4 regions of the Streptomyces sp. NPDC005266 genome follow, and region 4 is predicted to be linked to each of the others. Evidence: riboswitches for the same ligand, from Rfam matches in the RefSeq annotation. Region 4 holds a riboswitch; each other region holds the start of a gene.
What was found. A riboswitch is a leader RNA that binds a small molecule or an ion and turns the genes downstream of it on or off. The one in region 4 is predicted to bind cyclic di-AMP.
Positions count from the first base shown of each region.

Region 1 (2,179 bases), on a different contig from region 4:
GGTGGCGGTGCCCGTCTGCCGCTTGTGCGGCGTGCTCTTGTGCGCCTGCGCCTGCGCGTGCTTCGCGTCGGTGCGCTGGGTGGCGGTGGCACGGGGCGCGTTGCGGTGGCTGTCGAGGGAGAGCCGCTGACCGGGGAGAATGAGATCCGGGTCGCCGCCGATGACCCGGCGATTGGTCTCGTAGAGCCGCTCCCAGCCGCCCGCGACGTCCTGGGCGTCGGCGATCCTGGAGAGCGTGTCACCGCGGGCGACGGTGTACGACGGGGACTGCGGAACAGCCTTGGGGGTGGCCCTCGGGGCGGCTCTCGGGGTGGCCTTGGGGGCCGCCTCGGTGGTGGCCTTCGGGGTCGGGGTGGCGGATTTCTGGGCGTCCTGGCTGCCGGATGTCTGGCTGCCGGACGCCTGGCTACCGGGAGAGGTGTCCGGGGCGGGGCCGCCGCGCGTCAGGCCGGCCTTCAGCGAGCAGACCGGCCAGGCGGCGGGACCCTGGCTCGCGAGCACCTTCTCCGCGACCGCGATCTGCTGAGCCTTGGAGGCCAGGTCGGCCCGGGCGGCGTAGGCGGTGCCGCCGTACGCCTGCCAAGTGCTCTGGGTGAACTGGAGCCCGCCGTAGAAGCCGTTCCCGGTGTTGATGCTCCAGTTGTTGGTGGACTCGCACTCCGCGACCTTGTCCCAGGTGCTGACGGAGGCGGCGTTCGCCTGGCCGACGCCGATGAGCGGCAGGGCGACTCCGGCGCCGCCGGCGGTGACGGCGAGCGAGGCGCGGGAGACGCGGCGAGGCCGGGGCCGGCGGTGACGTCCGCGTGCAGCCATTGAGCTCTTCCTCTCCTGCGCCTGCGAGGTGAGCTGTCGGGTTCGGGCTGGAGTTGCCCGGCCACCCGCACACGGTGCTGTCCACCGCGGCGCGCGTCTTCACCCCAAGCCGTGCCGCGTGGATCGCGGTACGGCGCCTACCTTGGTTCCCCCGCTCCCGCCGTGACAGGTCGTCGTCACACCCCTCGGCCGACGGCGGGACTCGGCGCTCCGGCGAAGGAGACCCGTGCGCGAAAACGACGGGTGCCGAACAGTAATCACATCGATTTGGTCACGACAAGGCATCGAGACCGTTTGTGGTGAACAGTCCGAAATGGGAAAGGGGCTTACTCGTGTGATCAATGTACTGACACACATAAGGGCGCGGACGCGGGGAAGGGAGACCCGAAAGGGGAATGGACGGGGGGCATCGGGGCACTCGCCCTCGCGGCCGGTGACCCGGCAGACGGCGGACCTGGGAGGTCGCTCATGGTGCGATGGAACGGCACGACGACTTCACGATCCCGGCCGCCTCGGCCACTGGCGTTAAGCGCGCTGCTCGTCGGCGCGCTGCTCGTCGGCGCGCTGGCCACGGCCACGGCCTGCGGCAGCGATACCGGGAACGGGGCGTCTTCGCCCGGGGCCTCATCCGTGGCGGCCGACTCGTCCGCCGCGAGCGCCTCCCCCGGCCCGGCCGCATCGTCCGCGAGCACCGCCCCGCGGAGCGAACGGCCCTCGTCGCCCAGCGCGAAGCCGCCCACGGAGTCGGCGCACACATCCCCCTCGCACTCCTCCTCTTCGGCGCCCGCCGCCGCCTCCGGCGTGCGCCGCATCTGCTCCAAGGGGCAGTTGACGCTGACGGTCGGCCGGATGGACGTGGGCGCCGGCAATGTGTATCTGCCCCTGATCCTCACCAACAAGTCGTCCTCGACCTGCACCCTCACCGGATTCCCCGGCGTCTCGCTGCTCGACTCCACCGGCGCCGCGATCGGCGACCCCGCCACCCGGCGCGGCCCCACCCGCTCCACGGTCTCCCTGCCGCCGGGCGGCAGCGCCTCCACAAGCCTGCACACGCTCAATGAGGGCACGACCGACACCCCGTGCCGGCGCAGCCCCGCCCAGATCCGCGTCTATCCGCCGGATTCCTTCGGGGCGATGAAGGTACCGGTGCGGTCCTTCCGGGTGTGCGGAGGCGTCTTCGAGGTCGAGGCGGTCGGTTCCGGAACGGGCACCTGAGCCCAACCGCCACCCCCTCCGCCCGCCGCACCGGGGACGGCGCGGACGGTCACTCCGGCTCCGGCCCCAGCCCCAGCTCCGCGACGAGCCGGGCCAGTTCGGCCGCCGCCGGGTCGCCCGGCGCGAGGACCGCGACCACGTCCACCAGTTC
Region 1 covers NZ_JBEXHC010000002.1:364,055-366,233, forward strand. The annotation lists gene ABZU99_RS05285 (transglycosylase family protein) at 1-813, opposite strand, end outside; cyclic di-AMP (ydaO/yuaA leader) riboswitch at 819-996, opposite strand; gene ABZU99_RS05290 (DUF4232 domain-containing protein) at 1,282-2,028, shown strand; gene ABZU99_RS05295 (hypothetical protein) at 2,078-2,179, opposite strand, start outside.
Region 1: it holds a riboswitch for cyclic di-AMP, as region 4 does, so the genes downstream of both, ABZU99_RS05285 (transglycosylase family protein) here and ABZU99_RS33105 (M23 family metallopeptidase) in region 4, are expected to answer to the same signal.

Region 2 (2,179 bases), on a different contig from region 4:
ACTAAGCGTTACGGCGAAGTCAAGTGCTGATCCTTCTCGGCGTCCAAGCCCTCGGCCAGGCCGAACGGCGAGGGACCAGCGGCGAACTTCACCGCATCCGCTCAGGCGGGCCGTACGCTCCCATAGATCGGCATCTCGGTGATCGGGGCCTTCTTCACCACGTCCCCGGGCTTCGGCGCGTGGATCATCATCCCGTTGCCTATATAGAGCCCGACATGGCTGATGTCGTCATAGAAGAAGACGAGATCGCCCGGCTGGAGGTCGGACGTGGAGACGCGCGTGCCGGCCTTCACCTGGTCCCAGGTCGTGCGCGGCAGCGACACCCCGGCGGTCTTCCAGGCGGCCTGGGTCAGCCCTGAGCAGTCGAAGGAGTTGGGGCCGGTCGCGCCCCAGACGTACGGCTTGCCGACCTGCGCCTTCGCGAAGGCGACCGCCTGGGCCGCCTTCGAGCTGTTGGAGGGGACGGACGGTGCGGAGGGGGCCGTCGAACCGGAGCCGGAGCTGTCGTTGCGCTCCTGCTGCTGCTTGCGCTCGGCCGCCGCCTGGCGCTGCTTCTGGGCCAGCTCCGCCGCCTTGCGCCGGTCCTCCGCCTCCTTCTTCCTCTCGATCTCCGCCAGCCGGGCCTTCTCCTTGGCCGTCAGATTCGCCAGCAGTCGGCGGGCCTCGGCCAGCTTGTCCTGGACGGACTTCTTCTGGGTCTTCAGCTCCTTCTGCGACGCGGTCAGCGAGGCCAGGCTCTCGGTGGCCTTACCGCGCTCCTCGGCGGCCTTCGTCCGCTGCGTCTCGAAGTCGTCGACGGCCTGCTTCTGCTTGCCGCTCATCCGGTCCATGAGGTGGGACTGGTCGAACATGTCCTGCGGATCGTTGGAGAACAGCAGGGCCGCGGCGCTGGTGGCCATGCCACCGTCGCGGTACTGGGCGGCGGCGTAATTGCCGAGCGTGCGCCGCGCCTCGTTCAGCTTCTCGGTCCGCTGCGCGACCTTGTCCAGCAGCCGGTCCACCTTGACGCGCTGCTGGTCGGTGCGCTCCTTGGCGGCGTTGTAGCGCTGGGTGGCGGTTTCCGCCTGGTGGTAGAGGGTGTCGACCCTCTCTTTGACCTTCTCGATCGACTGGGTGGCGGCCGGTTTGTGATCGCCGGGCGCGGCGTTCGCCGTCTGGGACAGGAGCGTGACGGAAGCCAGGGCGGCGGTGGTGACCCCGACAGCGGTACGGCGGCCAGGACCGGAGAGCGAGGCCGGTATTCGGGTCCGCGGCTTGCGGTGCGACGCCAAGGGTGGCGACTCCTTCCGTGGACCGCCTACCGGGTTAGCTGTCGGGTTCGGGCGGTTCGGAAGGCTGCCCTACGGCCCACGCGGCCGATTCACCCCGGTCTTGCGTTGTGGGTCCCCGGCTCCGGCTGCCACGGTGTCGCGACGTTCCGGACTCGGCGGAGGCCGCCCGTGCCGACGCGGTCGCCGACGGGTGTCGGGCTGCCTGACGCAGGACGGTAACGAACTAGTGGTGCTTCTGTGAAGGCTGATGGTCGTTTTACCCGAAACACCCCTCGAGACGGCCCTGTGCGGGTCCCGTCCCCGCCGTCTGGACCGCCCACCGGCCAGAGGCCGCTGAGGGTGCGCCCCCTCCCCGGCGCCCGACCGGACCACCAAAGCGGCAGCCGCCAGCGCTCGGGAGGGGGCGGGGGTGCAGGGGCGGGGGGCCTGGACGCCTACGTGTATTTGTGGCGCCGATCTCCGGCCCACCCCACGCTTCCGGCTTCCGGCGCCTAAATATATCGGTCCAGGCCCCCCGCCCCGGAGGCCCCGCCCCCGGCGCCCGACGACGCACCCTGGCACCCGACACCGCCCCCCCGGCGCCCGACGACGCACCCTGGCACCCGGCACCGCACCCCCGGCGCCCGACGACGCACCCTGGCACCCGACACCGCACCCCGGCACCCGACGACGCACCGTGGCACCCGACAACGCACCCCCGGGTCGCCCTATCCGCGCCTACGTGTCGGTGGCGCCGCTTAGACTCGGTGAGCGATGAGCAGCCTCTTTGACGACAGCTTCCTGGCGGACCTCGGGCACTCCGACGAGGAGCCCCCGCCGCCTGAGGACCGCGAGGGACCCGTGGAGCACGGCCCCGTGGGCGGTGAAGACGTGCCGCACTACCTCTTCCGCACCGGCTTCGACGCGCC
Region 2 covers NZ_JBEXHC010000007.1:157,076-159,254, reverse strand. The annotation lists gene ABZU99_RS16330 (NlpC/P60 family protein) at 102-1,271, opposite strand; cyclic di-AMP (ydaO/yuaA leader) riboswitch at 1,279-1,439, opposite strand; gene pcrA (DNA helicase PcrA) at 2,025-2,179, shown strand, end outside.
Region 2: it holds a riboswitch for cyclic di-AMP, as region 4 does, so the genes downstream of both, ABZU99_RS16330 (NlpC/P60 family protein) here and ABZU99_RS33105 (M23 family metallopeptidase) in region 4, are expected to answer to the same signal.

Region 3 (2,179 bases), on a different contig from region 4:
GCGAGTCGAGGATCTCGCGAGCTACGACGACGTCGATGGACGGCACGAGGTTCTCCTTCGTATGTGTCTGCGGTAGCAGCACGAGCCTAACGGGCCGGGAGGGCTGCACCCCCCGTTAGCCCGCCCCGCGAGACAGGACGTGGCACAAAAACCCGGATTGGCCGCGGATATCCAGATTTCCGGGTGACTGACAAGCCCCGGCCGGACACACCGAGGGGGCGGCGCGCCCGGCCGGGGCTGGATTCTCGGAGGCCGGGCCCGAGCGGAGGCCGGCCGAGGTGGGTCAGCTCAGGTGGAGCTGCTGGCCCGGGTAGATCAGGTCGGCCTGCTCGACGATGTCCTTGTTCAGCGTGAAGAGCTTCTTCCAGCCGCCCTTGACCCGGTGCTCCTTGGCGATCTTGGCAAGGGTGTCGCCGGACTCGACCTTGTACTCGCCGTCACCCTTCTTGACCGGGCCGCGGGTCTGCGAGCGCCCGGCGTGCTCGGGCTCGCTGCGGGTCTCGGCCTTCGGCTGGGCGGGCTGGGCCGCCGGGGCCGACTGCGAGGGCTGGGGGGAGGACTGGGTGGAGGCGTCGGACTGCGCCTGCGAGCCCGAGGAGGAGCCGGAGGAGCCCGAGGGGGCGCCACCGGAGGTCAGGCCCTTACCGCAGACCGGCCAGGCGCCCTTGCCCTGGCTGGAGAGCACCTTCTCGGCGATCTGGATCTGCTGGTCCTTGCTGGCCTTGTCCGCGGTGGGGGCGAACGCGGTACCGCCGTAGGCGGCCCAGGTGGAGCTCGAGAACTGCAGACCGCCGTAGTAGCCGTTGCCGGTGTTGATCGACCAGTTGCCGCCGGCCTCGCACTGGGCGACCTGGTCCCACTGGGACGTGGTGGCGGCGGAGGCGGAGGTGGCGCCGAGGAGCGGCGCGGCCACGGCCGCGCCGGCGATGCCGGTGAGCGCGGCGATACGGGTGACCTTGGACGGGCGGCGGTGCTTGCCGTTGGACTTGAGCATCGTTGGTTCGTTTCCTCACCGACGCCTACGAGGTGAGCTGTCGGGTTCGGGCGTGAGTTGCCCGGCCGGATACGGCACGCCGCATCCGGCTTCACCCCTAGCCGTCGAGCCCGCTTCCACAGGCTTTTCGGCACCTACCTTGGGTCCCCCGCTCCTGCCTTCGGCGCTGACGCGTCGGTACCGGTCGACCGCCGGCAGGATTCGGCGTGACGATCGACGGTGCCCGCGGTAGCGAGCGGAAAGACGTTAAACACACCTGTGGGGAAGGTTCAAACACCTTCATCTCGTCGCAGGATGGTGTTCCCGATCTCACTTGTCGCACATCCCCGCAGGTAGGACCGGGTGCGGAGGGATCGGACAGGGGGAACACGCCGGACGATGTGACGAGAGGTATATCTCACCGGTTCCAGATCGGGCAATTCCCCCCGAATTACCGCCCCTTGGCGGATAGGTCAAGGCGCTGACCAGGGAGGATGAGGTCCGGGTCGGACCCGATGACCTGCTCGTTGGTGTCGTAGAGCCCATGCCACCCATCGGCCAACTCGCCCCGTTGGGCAATCGCTGACAGATTGTCACCCGGTCGGACGGTGTAGTCGTCACCCGTAGAGCCCTGGGCACGGTCCGCGTCGCCGCGGGAGGCATGCTTCCCGGAGGGCCGGGCATCCGCCGTCGAACCGTCGCCCGCGCGCTCTCCCGCGCCTTCTTCACCCCGATGGCGGCCGCTGGGCGCGGGATCGGCGGACGAGTCCGGCGCGTCCGGGGAGGCGGAGGGGTCCGGCGAGGACGTGGAGTCGTCCAGTCCGTCGGGGGACTGGGAGGTACGGGGCGCGTCCGGCTTCTCGGCACTCGGGGACGCATCCGGCGTACGGGGCGTATCGGATGATCCGGAGTCACCGGACGCGTCGGACGGCAGCACACCGTCCAGCAGCCCCCGGCCCTCCTCCGTGTCGCCGCGCTGGGCCGAACCCGGCCGGTCCGGGGTGGCCGTGGAGCCAGGGTCCACATCGGGGGCGCCGCTGCCGTCGGAGAGCCCGGCGTTCAGCGCACAGCTCGGCCAGGCGTCCGGGCCGCGGTCACCCAGAATCGATTCGGCAACGGTTATCTGCTGGGAGCGGCTGGCCAGATCGGGGCGCGGGGCGTAGTCCGTACCACCGTGGCTCTTCCACATGTCCAGGGTGAGCTGGA
Region 3 covers NZ_JBEXHC010000022.1:40,151-42,329, reverse strand. The annotation lists gene eno (phosphopyruvate hydratase) at 1-46, opposite strand, end outside; gene ABZU99_RS29035 (transglycosylase family protein) at 284-994, opposite strand; cyclic di-AMP (ydaO/yuaA leader) riboswitch at 1,002-1,170, opposite strand; gene ABZU99_RS29030 (transglycosylase family protein) at 1,425-2,179, opposite strand, start outside.
Region 3: it holds a riboswitch for cyclic di-AMP, as region 4 does, so the genes downstream of both, ABZU99_RS29035 (transglycosylase family protein) here and ABZU99_RS33105 (M23 family metallopeptidase) in region 4, are expected to answer to the same signal.

Region 4 (2,179 bases):
CAGGTGGCAGTACCAGACCTCGGTGCCGTCGTCGAGGGTGAGAACGATGCGGTAGCCGTACGAACCGGCCCAGCCCGCCTGGGTGATGGTGCCGCGGTGGACCGCCTTGGCCGGGGTGCCGGTCGGGGCGGCGAAGTCCAGGCCGGTGTGGTCGGCGGACCACAGGTCGCCGGCCTGGCCGAAGCCGGCGGTCAGGGTGTACGAGGTGACGGGGAGGGTGTAGGCGGCGGCGAGCTTGGCGCGGCGCTCGGCCTCGGCCTTCTTGGCGGCGGCCTCCTTGGCCTTCTGCTCGGCGGCCTTCTTCGCCGCGGCGGCGTCGGCCTTGCGCTGTGCCGCGGCGTCGGCGGCCTTGTCGGCGGCGGCCTTGGCCGCGGCGATGCGCTGGTCCTCGTCGGCGGCGTTCTGCTGGCTCTCGGCCTGCTGCAGGATGCGGGCGCGCAGGGCCTCGCCGGCGTCGGTGGTGCCGCTCTTCTCGTCCTGGGCGGTCAGTCCGGCCTGGGAGAGGGGGGCCGCGGGCTCGGAGGAGGAGCCCTCGTCGCCGGAGAGGAACGAGCCGATGCCGGGCAGGTCCTTGGCGGCGGGGAGCCGGGCCTCGACCTGGTCGGCGACGTGCGAGAGATCGGGCATGGCGATGGGTGCCGCCGGACGGTCCTTGGCGCTCGCCATGCCGCCGGCGCCGACCGCCGCGATGACGCCGACCCCGAGGACGGCGCTGCTGCGCGCCATGGAACCGCCCCGCTGCTTGACGACGCGGTGCCGGCCGCGGAGGGGAGCGATGGAGTCCTCGGTGGGGTTCCACTCTTCCCAGGGCTCGGGGTCGAGGCCGGGATCCGAGCCCTCGGACGCGCCCCCATCGGCGTTCCGGTCGGCGATCCCCTCGGCGGCGAAGCGGCCGTCCCCAGCGCCCGTCCCGGCGCCGGCGTCAAAGCCGGGGCCGTAGGCGGTGGCGGTCCCGAGGCCGCCTCCGAATGAGCGGTACGGAGCCTCGTCCAGAGCAGATCTGTTGGACGCCACGGGGGCGCACTCCTTTCCTTCCCTCTCGCCTACCGGGTTAGCTGACGGGTTCGGAGCAGGAAGGTCTCCTACGGGTCAGGTTCGACCCGATTCACCCCAAGGTGGTGGTTCCCCGGTTCCCTTGGTGCAGTGTGGTGCTGTGCTGCTGCTGGTGGTGCTGCCGCAGTGCGTACGGGATTCGGCGACGGCGCACGGTACCGCCCTGACGACGGTTGTGACGACCGCGCTGCGTTATCGAACGTTAATGGTTGGCGCCATGTGATTCCAAGCTCTTCTGAAGAATCTGCGCAGCTTTGGCGTGAACTTAGGAACCAAAGATGGACATATCGGGGCGAGTCAGCACCCCCGAAAAGGGCTGGCAAAACCTTGTTCGGCTGATCGTGTGTCAATCGTTACGCGGAGGGATCTCCTCCGACTACGGACGGTGGTCGCTCACGTTCGCCGGCCCACTGCCGCTCACCAGCCCGCTCCCGTTCCCGCTGCCCGCGCCCCCGTTCGTCCGGGCCGGTACGCGGCGGACCGCCAGCAACGCCATGTCGTCCGAAGTGCCGCCACCCGTATGCCGTTCGACATCGGCCACCAGCACGTCCAGCAGCTCCCCCGGCCCCGCGAAGGCATGGCCGCGCAGCCGCTCCACGGGGTCGTAGAACTCGCCGTGCGAGTCGCGGGCCTCCGACACCCCGTCCGTGAACAGCAGCAGCGTCTCGCCCTCGGCGAACGGCAGCTCCGTCACCCGGTCGGGCAAGCCGCTCAGTTCCCCCATCCCCAGCGGCAGCGCGAAGGCCTCCGGCTCCAGCGCGCGCACCTCGCCGTCCCCCCGCAGCAGCAGGGGCGCCGGATGGCCTCGGGTGATCACGCGCAGGGTCGTGTCGGCGCGCGGGAGCTCGGCGAGAACGGCCGTCGTGAACCCCTCCGAGACCTCCATATCGGCCCGCCGGGCGCCCTCGCGCTGCAACGCCCGCTCCAGCCGGCCCGCCAGCCCCTCCAGCGTCGACTCCTGCTCCGCCGCCTCCCGGAAGGCGCCGATGAGGATCGCGACGATCTCCACGGCCTGCAGTCCCTTGCCGCGTACGTCCCCGACGACCAGCCGGACGCCGTGCGGGGTGTCCTGGACCGCGTACAGGTCACCGCCGATCGCGGCGAACCTCTCCGCCGCCACATAGCG
Region 4 covers NZ_JBEXHC010000030.1:69,818-71,996, reverse strand. The annotation lists gene ABZU99_RS33105 (M23 family metallopeptidase) at 1-1,014, opposite strand, end outside; cyclic di-AMP (ydaO/yuaA leader) riboswitch at 1,026-1,161, opposite strand; gene ABZU99_RS33100 (hypothetical protein) at 1,154-1,276, shown strand; gene ABZU99_RS33095 (PP2C family protein-serine/threonine phosphatase) at 1,430-2,179, opposite strand, start outside.